Linked DNA regions of Nisaea sediminum. The protein of the gene in region 1 interacts with the protein of each later gene in a pairwise test. Links are inferred from orthologs where the notes say so. Each region holds a gene or a part of one and is shown on either strand. Other genes may lie near its edges.

What was found.
Region 2: the proteins of ctaD (region 1) and IG122_RS03290 interact in binary tests that used the Escherichia coli proteins (3 or more experiments, as listed by UniProt). The link is inferred for Nisaea sediminum from one-to-one orthologs.

Annotation. Positions count from the first base shown.
Region 1 is NZ_JACZCQ010000006.1:342,435-350,302, forward strand. What follows is about bases 2,638-5,538. They hold ctaD (cytochrome c oxidase subunit I), read right to left. Parts: upstream 4,931-5,538; coding sequence 3,344-4,930; downstream 2,638-3,343. Other genes in these bases: IG122_RS13715 (heme o synthase), read right to left, coding at 2,638-3,284; coxB (cytochrome c oxidase subunit II), read right to left, coding at 4,957-5,538. In the rest of the region: IG122_RS13690 (SURF1 family protein), read right to left, coding at 1-298; IG122_RS13695 (DUF983 domain-containing protein), read right to left, coding at 355-729; IG122_RS13700 (cytochrome c oxidase subunit 3), read right to left, coding at 764-1,549; IG122_RS13705 (cytochrome c oxidase assembly protein), read right to left, coding at 1,597-2,223; IG122_RS13710 (hypothetical protein), read right to left, coding at 2,227-2,370; more of IG122_RS13715, read right to left, coding at 2,367-2,637; more of coxB, read right to left, coding at 5,539-5,814; metalloprotease TldD, read left to right, coding at 6,111-7,544; IG122_RS13735 (hypothetical protein), read left to right, coding at 7,663-7,868. UniProt on the Escherichia coli protein: Cytochrome bo(3) ubiquinol oxidase is the terminal enzyme in the aerobic respiratory chain of E.coli that predominates when cells are grown at high aeration.
Region 2 is NZ_JACZCQ010000001.1:695,196-698,237, reverse strand. Bases 1-2,855 are described here. They hold IG122_RS03290 (aminotransferase), read right to left. Parts: upstream 2,083-2,855; coding sequence 919-2,082; downstream 1-918. Other genes in these bases: IG122_RS03285 (pyridoxal phosphate-dependent aminotransferase), read left to right, coding at 2,265-2,855; IG122_RS03300 (DUF423 domain-containing protein), read left to right, coding at 354-734; IG122_RS03305 (NAD(P)H-hydrate dehydratase), read right to left, coding at 1-216. Also shown: more of IG122_RS03285, read left to right, coding at 2,856-3,042. UniProt on the Escherichia coli protein: Shows aminotransferase activity with methionine and histidine as substrates, and to a lesser extent also with phenylalanine.

The DNA.
Region 1 (7,868 bases):
TGATCAGGTGGAAGCCCGCATTGCCTTCGAACGGTTTCCCGGTGATCAGCAGTTCCTTGTCGTGCAGGTAGACGCCTTCGAGACGCACGCGGCGATACCGCCAGTCCTCGATGTCGTCGATCGTCTGCGGAGGTGCCACCGGCGCCTCGGCCACGCGGGCTTCGAACTGCTCGACGATCCCCGTCTTCCAGATCAGGCGCTCGATCTGCCAGTAGCAGAGACCGAGCATGAAAGCGGCAGCGAGGATAGTGAAGAAGGTGGCCCAGAAGGTGGGGCGAAACCTGCGATTGCCGAGCATGTTCTAATCCCAGACTGTGCCCGCCGGAGCGGGGCGGCCCGCTCCGTTGACGCCGGCTAGGTCCCCGGCGGGCGGTGCGGTGTCTTGTGCTTGAATTGCAGCGCGATCGTGTAGGCCTTCAAAGGCCGTAGCAGCGCCACGGTGCCGCCGAGAACCACGGCGCTCCAGAGCACGGCATGCACCCAGAGCGGCGGTTCGAACAGCGTCTCGATCCAGAGCGCGAGGGGCACGACGGTCCCCCCGAGCACGAAAATGATGAAGACAGCGGGACCGTCACCGCTGTCTTCGTTCTTCAGGTCCAGCCCGCAGTTCGCGCAGACGTCGCGGACCTTTAGAAAGCCCTCGAACAGGCTCCCCTTGCCACAGCGCGGACAGGTGCAGGAGAGCCCGGTCGATAGCGGGGACAGCGGGGGATAGTAAGGCTCGCTCACGCGCTATCCTCCCGCATCGATCCCATACCGGCCGTCAGCCGCCCCACCAGTAGACGCAGACGAACAGGAACAGCCAGACCACGTCGACGAAGTGCCAGTACCAGGCCGCCGCCTCGAAGCCGAAATGATGGTCCGGCTTGAAATGGCCGGCGCGGCCGCGGAACCAGCAGACCGTCAGGAAGGTCGTTCCGATGATCACGTGGAAGCCGTGGAAGCCGGTCGCAAGATAGAAGGTCGAGGCGTAGATGCCGTCGGTAAACCCGAAGGCCGCGTGGCTGTACTCGAAGGCCTGCAGCGCCGTGAAAGCCGCGCCGAGCAGGATGGTGATGCCGAGGCCGAGCTGGAACTGGTCCCGCTTGTTCTCGATCAGCGCGTGGTGCGCCCAGGTCACCGTGCAGCCAGAGAGCAACAGAATCATGGTGTTGATCAGCGGCAGGTCCCAGGCGTCGAACGGCACGATGCCTTCCGGCGGCCAGACACCGGTATCCGGATAGAGCGAACTGTCGAAGAAAGCCCAGAAGAAGGCGGCGAAGAACATCACCTCGGAGGCGATGAAGAGGATCATGCCGTAGCGCATACCGAGCTGGACGATCGAGGTGTGATGGCCCTGATACTCGGCCTCGCGCACCACGTCGCGCCACCAGAAGAACATGGTCATCATGATCGAGAGCAGGCCGGCGATCAGGATGTACCCGCCGAACGCATATTCATGCATGAACATGACGGCGCCGACCGCGGTGATGAAGCCGGACATGGATCCGACAAAGGGCCACGGGCTCGGTTCGACGAGATGGTAGGAATGCTGTGGATGTCCGCTCATTATCTTTCCCCTTCAGTCCGGCGTTTTGCGCGCCTTCCTCTCCTTGATTATCCCTTGATGTCCGTCGCGCCGCGCGCCCCGGCCCCTGTCTCTTTCAGGGCGGCCTGGTTCCGCGCGGCTGTTGCTCCGGACTGATCCTGTGCTTTGTAGAAGGTGTAGGACAAGGTAATCGTCGTCACCCCGTCCATCTTTACGTCCTTGTCCATGTCCGGGTCGATATAGAAAGAGACCGGCATGTCGACCCGCTGACCCGGTTGCAGCACCTGCTCGGTGAAGCAGAAGCAGTCGATCTTGTCGAAATAGATCCCGGCCTTGTCCGGCGTCACGTTGAAGGTCGCCGTCCCGACGATCGGCTCGTCGCCGTTGTTCACCGCCTCATAGAAGGCGAGCTTGGTTTCCCCGATCTTGAGTTCGACCGATGTCTGGACCGGCCGGAAGGACCATTTCAGGTCCGGCTGCACGCTCGCGTCGAACCGAACCGTGACCTTCCGGTCGAGGATCTCCGCATTGGCGCCGTCCGCGATCTGCGTGGTGCCGCCGAAGCCGGTGACCCGGCAGAACAGGTCGTAGAGCGGAACCGCGGCAAAGGAAACGCCGACCATGCTGAGGACCAGCGCACCCAGTGCCAGGCCGACCCGCGCATTGCTCCGCTTACGTTCCGTCGGTTCCGTCATGGCTCAACCCATCTTCAGGATGGTGATGACGTAGAACAGGACGAAGAACGCAATGATACAAGCCAGAATGGCGAGATTCTTGCCCTTCTTGCGGGCATAGAATTCCTCTCTGGTTTCCGGTTTCTGATCGTCGCTCATCGCACTCATGCCCCTGCCGCCCGATCGATGATCAGCAGCGTGAAAATCACGAAGAGATAGAGAATGGAATAGCCGAACAAACGGCGGCAGTTCCTCTCGCTGGCATCGCGGAACACGCGCCATGCGGAAAGCGTGAAGACCAGACCGAACGCCGCGGCTGGCAGGCCGTAAGTCAGCAGACCTATGGAGTCGAACGCGGCCGGAAGCAGGGTGATCGGTACCAGCAGCAGGGTGTAGATCAGGATCTGCTTCTGGGTTTCGCGCCGGCCGGAGACCACCGGCAGCATGGGTACGCCCGCGGCTTCGTAGTCGCCGGAACGATAGAGCGAGAGCGCCCAGAAATGTGGCGGCGTCCACATGAAGATGATCAGGAACATGACCAGCGGCAGCAGAGTGACGTCGCCGGTCACGGCGGCCCAGCCGATCACCGGCGGGAGCGCGCCCGAGGCACCGCCGATGACGATGTTCTGCGGCGTGCGGCGCTTCAGCCACATCGTATAGATGAAGACATAGAAGCCGATCGTGCCGGCCAGCAGCGCGGCCGCGACCCAGTTGGTCGCGAGCCCCATCACCATGACGGAAAAGCCGGACAGGATGACGCCGAAGGCGAGCGCCTCGTCGGCGCCGACCTTGCCCATGGGGATCGGCCGGCCGCGCGTCCGCGCCATGACGGCGTCGATATCACGGTCGTACCACATGTTGATCGCACCGGACGCGCCCGCTCCGATCGCGATGCAGAGCACCGCAACGGCCGCCAGGCCAGGATTGAGCTCGCCCGGGGCGAGATAGAGGCCGACGAACCCGGTGAAGACGACAAGCGACATCACCCGCGGCTTCAGCAGCGACAGGTAGTCCCGGATCGCTTCAGACGCCGAAGCGGCGGTCGGTGCCGCCGCTTTGAGCTCGATGGAAGTGTCAGACACGCAAGAGAACCTTTCTCGCTTCGGTCCGCTCTGAAATCAGCGCCGCGAGGCGCCGCGGATCACTTGATCCGCGGCAGCTCGTCGAAGGTGTGGAACGGCGGCGGGGAGGACACGGTCCACTCGAGAGTGTCCGCGCTTTCGCCCCACGGATTGTCGCCGGCGACCCGCTTCTTCATGAACGCCTCGAAGACGATGAAGAGGAACAGCAGGGTTGCGGCACCGCCCATATAGGCGCCGATCGAAGCCACGTAGTTCCAGCCGTGCAGCGCATCCGGATAATCGATGTAGCGCCGCGGCATGCCCGCCAGCCCGAGGAAGTGCATCGGGAAGAAGGTCAGGTTCGCACCGATGAACATGATCCAGAAATGCACCCGGGCCAGGAAGCCGTTGTAGTGGTAGCCGGACATTTTCGGGAACCAGTAATAGAACCCGCAGAACAGCGCGAAGACCGCGCCCAGCGACAGCACGTAGTGGAAGTGCGCGATCACGTAGTAGGTGTTGTGCAGCACCACGTCGACGCCGGCATTGGCCAGCACCACGCCGGTGACGCCGCCGACCGTGAAGAGGAAGATGAAGCCGATCGCCCAGATCATCGGGACGCGGAACGAGATCGACCCGCCCCACATGGTCGCGATCCAGGAGAAGATCTTCACACCGGTCGGCACCGCGATAACCATGGTCGCCGCCGTGAAATAGGCCCGCGTGTCGACATCGAGGCCCACCGTGTACATGTGGTGCGCCCAGACGATGAAGCCGACGAAGCCGATGGAGACCATCGCGTAGGCCATGCCGAGATAGCCGAAGACCGGCTTGCGCGAGAAGGTCGAGACCACGTGGCTGATGATGCCGAAGGCCGGCAGGATCATGATGTACACCTCGGGATGGCCGAAGAACCAGAAGAGGTGCAGGAACAGGATCGGATCACCGCCGCCGGACGGGTCGAAGAAGGCCGTGCCGAAGTTGCGGTCGGTCAGCAGCATGGTGATGGCGCCGGCCAGGACCGGAAGCGCCAACAGCAGCAGGAACGCCGTGATCAGGATCGACCAGACGAAGAGCGGCATCTTGTGCAGCGTCATGCCCGGTGCGCGCATGTTGAAGATCGTGGTGATGAAGTTGCTGGCGCCGAGGATCGAGGAGGCACCGGCAAGGTGCAGCGACAGGATCGCCATGTCCATGGACGGGCCAGGCGTGCCGAGCTTGCTCGACATCGGCGGGTAGATCGTCCAGCCCACGCCCGCGCCGCCATCGGCGAAGACCGACAGGAAGAGCAGCAGGAAGGCCGGGATCAGCAGCCAGAAGCTGATGTTGTTCATCCGCGGGAAGGCCATGTCCGGCGCACCGATCATGAGCGGCACGAACCAGTTGCCGAAGCCTCCGATCAGCGCCGGCATGACCAGGAAGAACACCATGATCAGGCCATGGGCCGTGGTGAAGACGTTCCAGACCTGGCCGTTTTCCATGAACTGGACGCCCGGATTCTGGAGCTCCATCCGCATGTAGATGGACATCGCGCCGCCGATTAAGCCGGCGATGATCGCGAAGATCAGGTACATCGTGCCGATGTCTTTGTGGTTGGTCGAATACAACCAGCGCCGGATACCCGTCGGCACCCCATGGTCATCAGCGTGAGCGTGCGCGGCACTCATATCGGTCTCTCCCAATAGCGTGGTTGTTAGTTGGCGTTAACGGCGACGCGGACCGGCGCATCGTTGTTCATCGCGAATTTATCCTTCGCCCCCTTCAGCCATTCGGCGTAGTCGGCCTCGGAGAGGGCCTTGACAACGATGGGCATGTAGGCGTGACGCGGACCGCAGATCTGGTTGCACTGGCCGTAGAAGGTGCCTTCCTTGTCGAACTGCATCCAGGTCTCGTTGGTGCGGCCGCCGACGGCATAGATCTGCACCACCGCGGACGGAACGAAGAAGGAATGGAAGACGTCGTTGCTGGTCACCAGGATCTGGATCTTCTTGCCCGTCGGAACGACAAGCGGATTGTCGACGTCGAGCAGACGGTGGCCGTTCACCTTCTGCAGGTCCTCGCCCTCAAGCAGGTAGCTGTCGAAGACGATCTGCTCGTCCGGATATTCGTAGGACCAGTACCACTGGTTTCCGGTGACCTTGATGGTCATGTCCGGATCGACCGCACGATCAAGATAGTAGAGGTTCTTGAAAGACGGGATCGCGACCACCACAAGAATAATGACCGGAACCGCGGTCCAGAGGATCTCGATCAGCGTGTTGTGCGAGGTCCGGGACGGGTTCGGGTTGGCCGAAGCGCGGTAGCGGAAACAGACATAAACCAGCAGCGCGAGCACGAAGAGCGAGATCGCGAAAATCAGGTAGAGCAAGTAGGTGTGGAATTCACCGATGTGAACACCGACCGGCGAGACCGGATCCTGCAAACCCAGCTGGTAGGGCTGGGGCATGCGGATTTCTTCGGCGCCGGCGGGCTGAGCCAGCGTTGCGACCAACAGGAGGGGCAGCGCCGCGAGATGCGCGAGGCTGGAGATTGCCCGGTTAAAAAGCCTCATGGTGTCCGTTCTCTCCGCAATATTCGTACTCGGGGCCGTTTTTAGCGTCAGGCGCGGCCCTTCACAAGGGTATCGCAATACACCGTCCGCCTCATTGCGTGAAGACAATTCGATCTCCGGCACGGGGCGGTCCAGCGATCCGCGACGAAGTGACGCGCCTCTTGCAACGGACGGGCGCCGCGCTCTTCCGCAAGGGCGCACCGTGACTTTCCCGTGCTTGGGACCATATGCTATCGGAAAGATCAAGCCCATACCGGCGCCCCGCACCCGCGCGGGACATTTCAGGAGCGGACTCAATGAGCGACCTTGGCAAGACGGACGAACTGTTTTTCGAGCGCAGCGGCATGGATCTCGACCGGGTCGGCCGCCTCGTCGACGAGGCGCTGCACGGCGCGGACGACGGTGAGCTGTTCCTCGAATACCGCCAGAGCGAGAGCCTTGCTTTCGATGACGGCCGCCTGAAGACCGCCTCCTTTGATTCGACCCAGGGCTTCGGCCTGCGCGCGATCGCCGGAGAAGCGCACGGCTACGCGCATGCCTCCGATCTTTCCGAGGAGGCCATCAAGCGCGCGGCGGACACCGTCTCCAGTGTCCGTCACGGCCATGGCGGCACCCTCGCCGCCCCGCCCGCCGCCAGCAACGCCACGCTCTACACCGACGCCAACCCTCTTGCCTTGACGCCGTTTGCCGACAAGGTCGATCTGCTGAAGGAAATCGACGCCTACGCCCGCGCCAGAGACCCTCGCGTGAAACAGGTCAGTGCCTCGCTGGCCGGCTCCTGGCAGGCGGTGCAGATCATCCGCGCCGGCGGGCACCGGGTCGCGGATATCCGTCCGCTGGTGCGTCTCAATGTCTCCGTCGTGATGGCGGAAGGCGACCGGATGGAGACCGGCGGCTGCGGTGCCGGCGGCCGGGTCGCCTACGATCTCTACCTGACGCCGGAGAAGTGGAAGGCCCAGGTCGACGAGGCGATGCGGATCGCCGAGGTGAACCTCTCCTCCGTCGCCGCCCCGGCGGGCGAGATGGAAGTGGTGCTCGGCAACGGCTGGCCGGGCGTCATGCTGCACGAGGCGGTCGGCCACGGACTGGAAGGCGACTTCAACCGCAAGAAAACCTCGACCTTTTCCGGAATGATCGGCCAGCGCGTCGCCGCCAAGGGCGTCACCGTGGTCGATGACGGCACCATCCACGACCGCCGCGGTTCGATCAGCATCGACGACGAGGGCACGCGCAGCCAGCGCAACGTGCTGATCGAGGACGGCATCCTCGTCGGCTACATGCAGGACCGGCAGAATGCGCGCCTGATGGGCATGGAGCCGACCGGCAACGGACGGCGCCAAAGCTTCGCGCACCATCCGATGCCGCGCATGACCAACACCTTCATGGAAGCCGGCGACAAGGACCCGGGCGAGATCCTCGCCTCCGTGAAGAAAGGTCTCTATGCGGTCAACTTTGCCGGCGGCCAGGTCGACATCACCTCCGGCAAGTTCGTGTTCTCCGCCAGCGAGGCCTATCTGATCGAGGACGGCAAGATCGGCGCCCCGGTCAAAGGCGCGACCCTGATCGGCAACGGCCCGGACGCGATGAACCAGATCACGATGATCGGCAATGACCTTGCGCTGGACGACGGGATCGGGACCTGCGGCAAGAGCGGCCAGGGCGTTCCGGTCGGCGTCGGACAGCCCACGCTGAAGATGACGGGCGTGACCATCGGCGGCACCGCGATGTAGGAACAGATTGCTAAGGTTACCGGCCCATTAAGTGTATTTTTACGTAGAGTTGCTTAAATCCTGCATCGGTTGAGGCAGGAGTCCTCCGTTCACTTCAGAACTCGAAGAGGAAAGCGACTTGCGTGACGCGGTCGGTGCGGTGGCATTGTTGATTGTCAGTTCGGCGTTCCTCGCCGGGCTGATGCTTACGGCGCCTGTCAGGTCCGACCAGACGGTCGCGGCAATTTTTCCTCCCTGGTTCGACAAATCTTCCGTTCTCGGTGCGGTGTCCGAAGCCGGCGGCTCCATGCTGCGCCATGGCGGCACAAACAACATCGCGCTTGT
Region 2 (3,042 bases), on another replicon or contig:
CGCGCGCAGCAATCGCGCGACGACGAAACCGTCGCCGCCGTTATTTCCCGGGCCGCAGGCGACCAGAGTCCGCCGGGGCGAAAACCGGGCCATGATTGCATCCGCAACGGACTTGCCGGCCGCCTCCATCAGATCGATGCCGGGTACCCCGCCCTCGATCGTTCCCCGGTCCGCCTCTGCCATTTCAGAGACGGTGAGCAGCGCCAGCTCGTCCACGTCAGCTCTCCCCATCCAGTCCCGGCCCGGCAATTCGCCGCAGCCGCAAACTCTTGTCATCACCGAAGGATATGTCGAGAGTTCGCCCCTTGGAATGCGCTTATCCGCCTCAACCGCGACCGGCACCGGACCTGTAGATGTTTATTCTGACAAGATTTCTCTGGCTCACCCTCGGCCTGCTCGGTCTTTCGGCGGTAGCGCTCGGGGCCTACGGGGCGCATGCAGCGGGTTTCGATCAGGTCGCCCATGACCGCTTCGAGGCCGCCCTGCTCTATCACCTGGTCCATCTCGCGGGTCTGGCGGCGTCACTGCTGCTCGCCGGGTGTGCACCAGCACGGCTGCCGCTCGGCGCCGCTGTGCTTTTCATTGCCGGAACCGCGTTCTTTTCCGGATCGCTCTATGCAAGCGCCTTCAGCGGCGGCGCAACGACGACTGCGCTCGCACCGTTCGGAGGCGCCTGCTTCATGGCCGGATGGCTCGCCCTCGGCATTGCCGGCGCGCGTTCTGTCGGAAAATGATCCTGAGGAGAAAATGGGGCGAGTGATGGGTCTTGAACCCACGACCTCCAGATCCACAATCTGGCGCTCTAACCAGCTGAGCTACACCCGCCACATGTTCGCTCGCGTCACCGCGAGGGCCGATTACCTACTGTAACACGGTTGGCCCGTCAACCGATTTACCGAGCGATTTGACCTCTATTTTCTAGCCGCCGAAATGGGCCGCGAGCCGTGCGACCGCGTCGTCCAGAATGACGTCCTTCTTGGCGAAACAGAAACGAATGAAGTTCTTCGGCGCTTCACCGTGGAAGAAGGCGCTGACCGGCACGGCCGTCACCCCCGCCTCGGTGGTGATGTGGCGGCAGAAGGCGACATCGTCGCCGTCGAAGCCGAGCCCAGAAATGTCGACGAACTGGAAGTAAGTGCCTTCGCATTCAACGCAGTCGATGCCGCTGATCTTGCTGAGGCCTTCCGCGAGCCGGTCCCTCTTCGCCTGCATGGAGTCGCGCAACCCGTTAAAATAACTGTCATCCTGTTCGAGCCCGAAGGCGACAGCGCGCTGCAGGTTAGGCGCGGTGGTGAAGACGAGGAACTGATGCGCCTTGGCTATCGGCTGCAACAGTTCCGCCGGCGCGGTCAGGTAGCCGACCTTCCAGCCCGTCAGCGAGAAGGTCTTGCCGGCCGAGCCAATCCGCACGGTACGCTCGCGCATGCCCGGAAGCGCCATCAGCGGATGGTGGCGGCGGCCGTCAAAGGCCATGTGCTCGTAGACCTCGTCACAGACCGCGTAGCAATCATGCGCGATCACGGTCTCGGCGATCGCTTTCAACTCTTCCCCGGTGAAGACCTTCGAGGCCGGGTTCATCGGCGAGTTCAGCACCAGCAGCTTGGTTTTCTCGCTGAACGCCGCCTTCAACGCGGCGACATCGAGTTTCCATTCCGGAGGACGCAGGGTGACGACGCGCGGAATACCGCCCGCACGGCGGATAATCGGCAGATAGCAGTCATAGGTCGGCTCGATCAGCACGACCTCGTCGCCGGGCTCGATCAGGCCGAAGAAACAGGCCGCGAGACCTTCTGTCGCACCCGTGCTGACCATGACTTCCGTCTGCCAGTCCACATCCAGCCCGTAGAACCGCTTGTTATGCTTGGCGACGGCCTGACGGAGCTCGGGAACACCGAGCATCGGCGGATACTGGTTCGGGCGGTCGAAGAGGAAGTCGGAGGCCTTCTTCAGCACCGGATCCGGGCCGAGATCGTCCGGAAAACCCTGCCCCAGGTTGATCGATCCGTGCTCGATCGCCAACCGCGACATGACCTCGAATACGGTGGTTCCGTAAGAGGAAAGCAGACTGTTGGCAGGCTTCATCGGGGTCACTCCGGCAAGGGCCCAGGCAAAAGAGAGCGATGGCGATTAGCCCAAGGCCAAGCCCTTGGCAAGGTTTCCCGCTTCCACGCGGCGAAACGGCAGATTGTGAGTGTCCGGACTCGCCGTTATAAGGTCGCCGGAGAAAACAATAATTCGCCGATAAATTCGGAAGGAACAGGGATATGACGAAGCTGGCGGAACGGCTCAACCATCTCGGGACGGAAACGGCCTTCTCAGTGCTGGCGCGCGCCAACCAGCTCGCGGCTGAGGGCAAGAGCATCATCAATCTCGGCATCGGCCAGCCCGATTTCCGGACGCCCGACAATATCGTCGAGGCCGCGGTCAAGGCGCTGCATGACGGTCATCACGGCTATACCCCAGCCAACGGTATCCCGGCCCTGCGGGAAGCGGTCGCCGCCAATCTCGAGCGGCGGCACGGCGTCGCGGTCGATCCGGGGCGCGTGCTGGTGGTTCCCGGCGGCAAGGTCACCATGTTCCTCGCGATGATGATCTTCGGCGAGGAAGGCGCGGAAATCATGTTCCCGGATCCCGGCTTCCCGATCTACAAGTCGGCGATCGAATTCTCCGGCGCGAAGGCGGTCTCGATCCCGCTGCGCGAAGAGAACGGCTTCGCATTCTCCGCCGAAGAAGTGCTCGCCGGGATCACCAGCCGGACCCGGCTGATCATCGTCAACAGCCCGGCCAACCCGACCGGCGGCGTCGTCCCGCGGGAAGAGTTCGACAAACTGGTCGCCGGCCTGCAGGCCTGGCCCGACGTCGCGATCATGAGCGACGAGATCTACAGCGAGATGCTCTACGACGACCGCGAGCATGTCAGCCTCCTGCAATATCCCGAGATCGCAGACCGTCTGATCCTGCTCGACGGCTGGTCAAAGACCTATGCCATGACCGGGTGGCGGCTCGGCTACAGCGTCTGGCCGAAGGACGTCTTCCCCCACG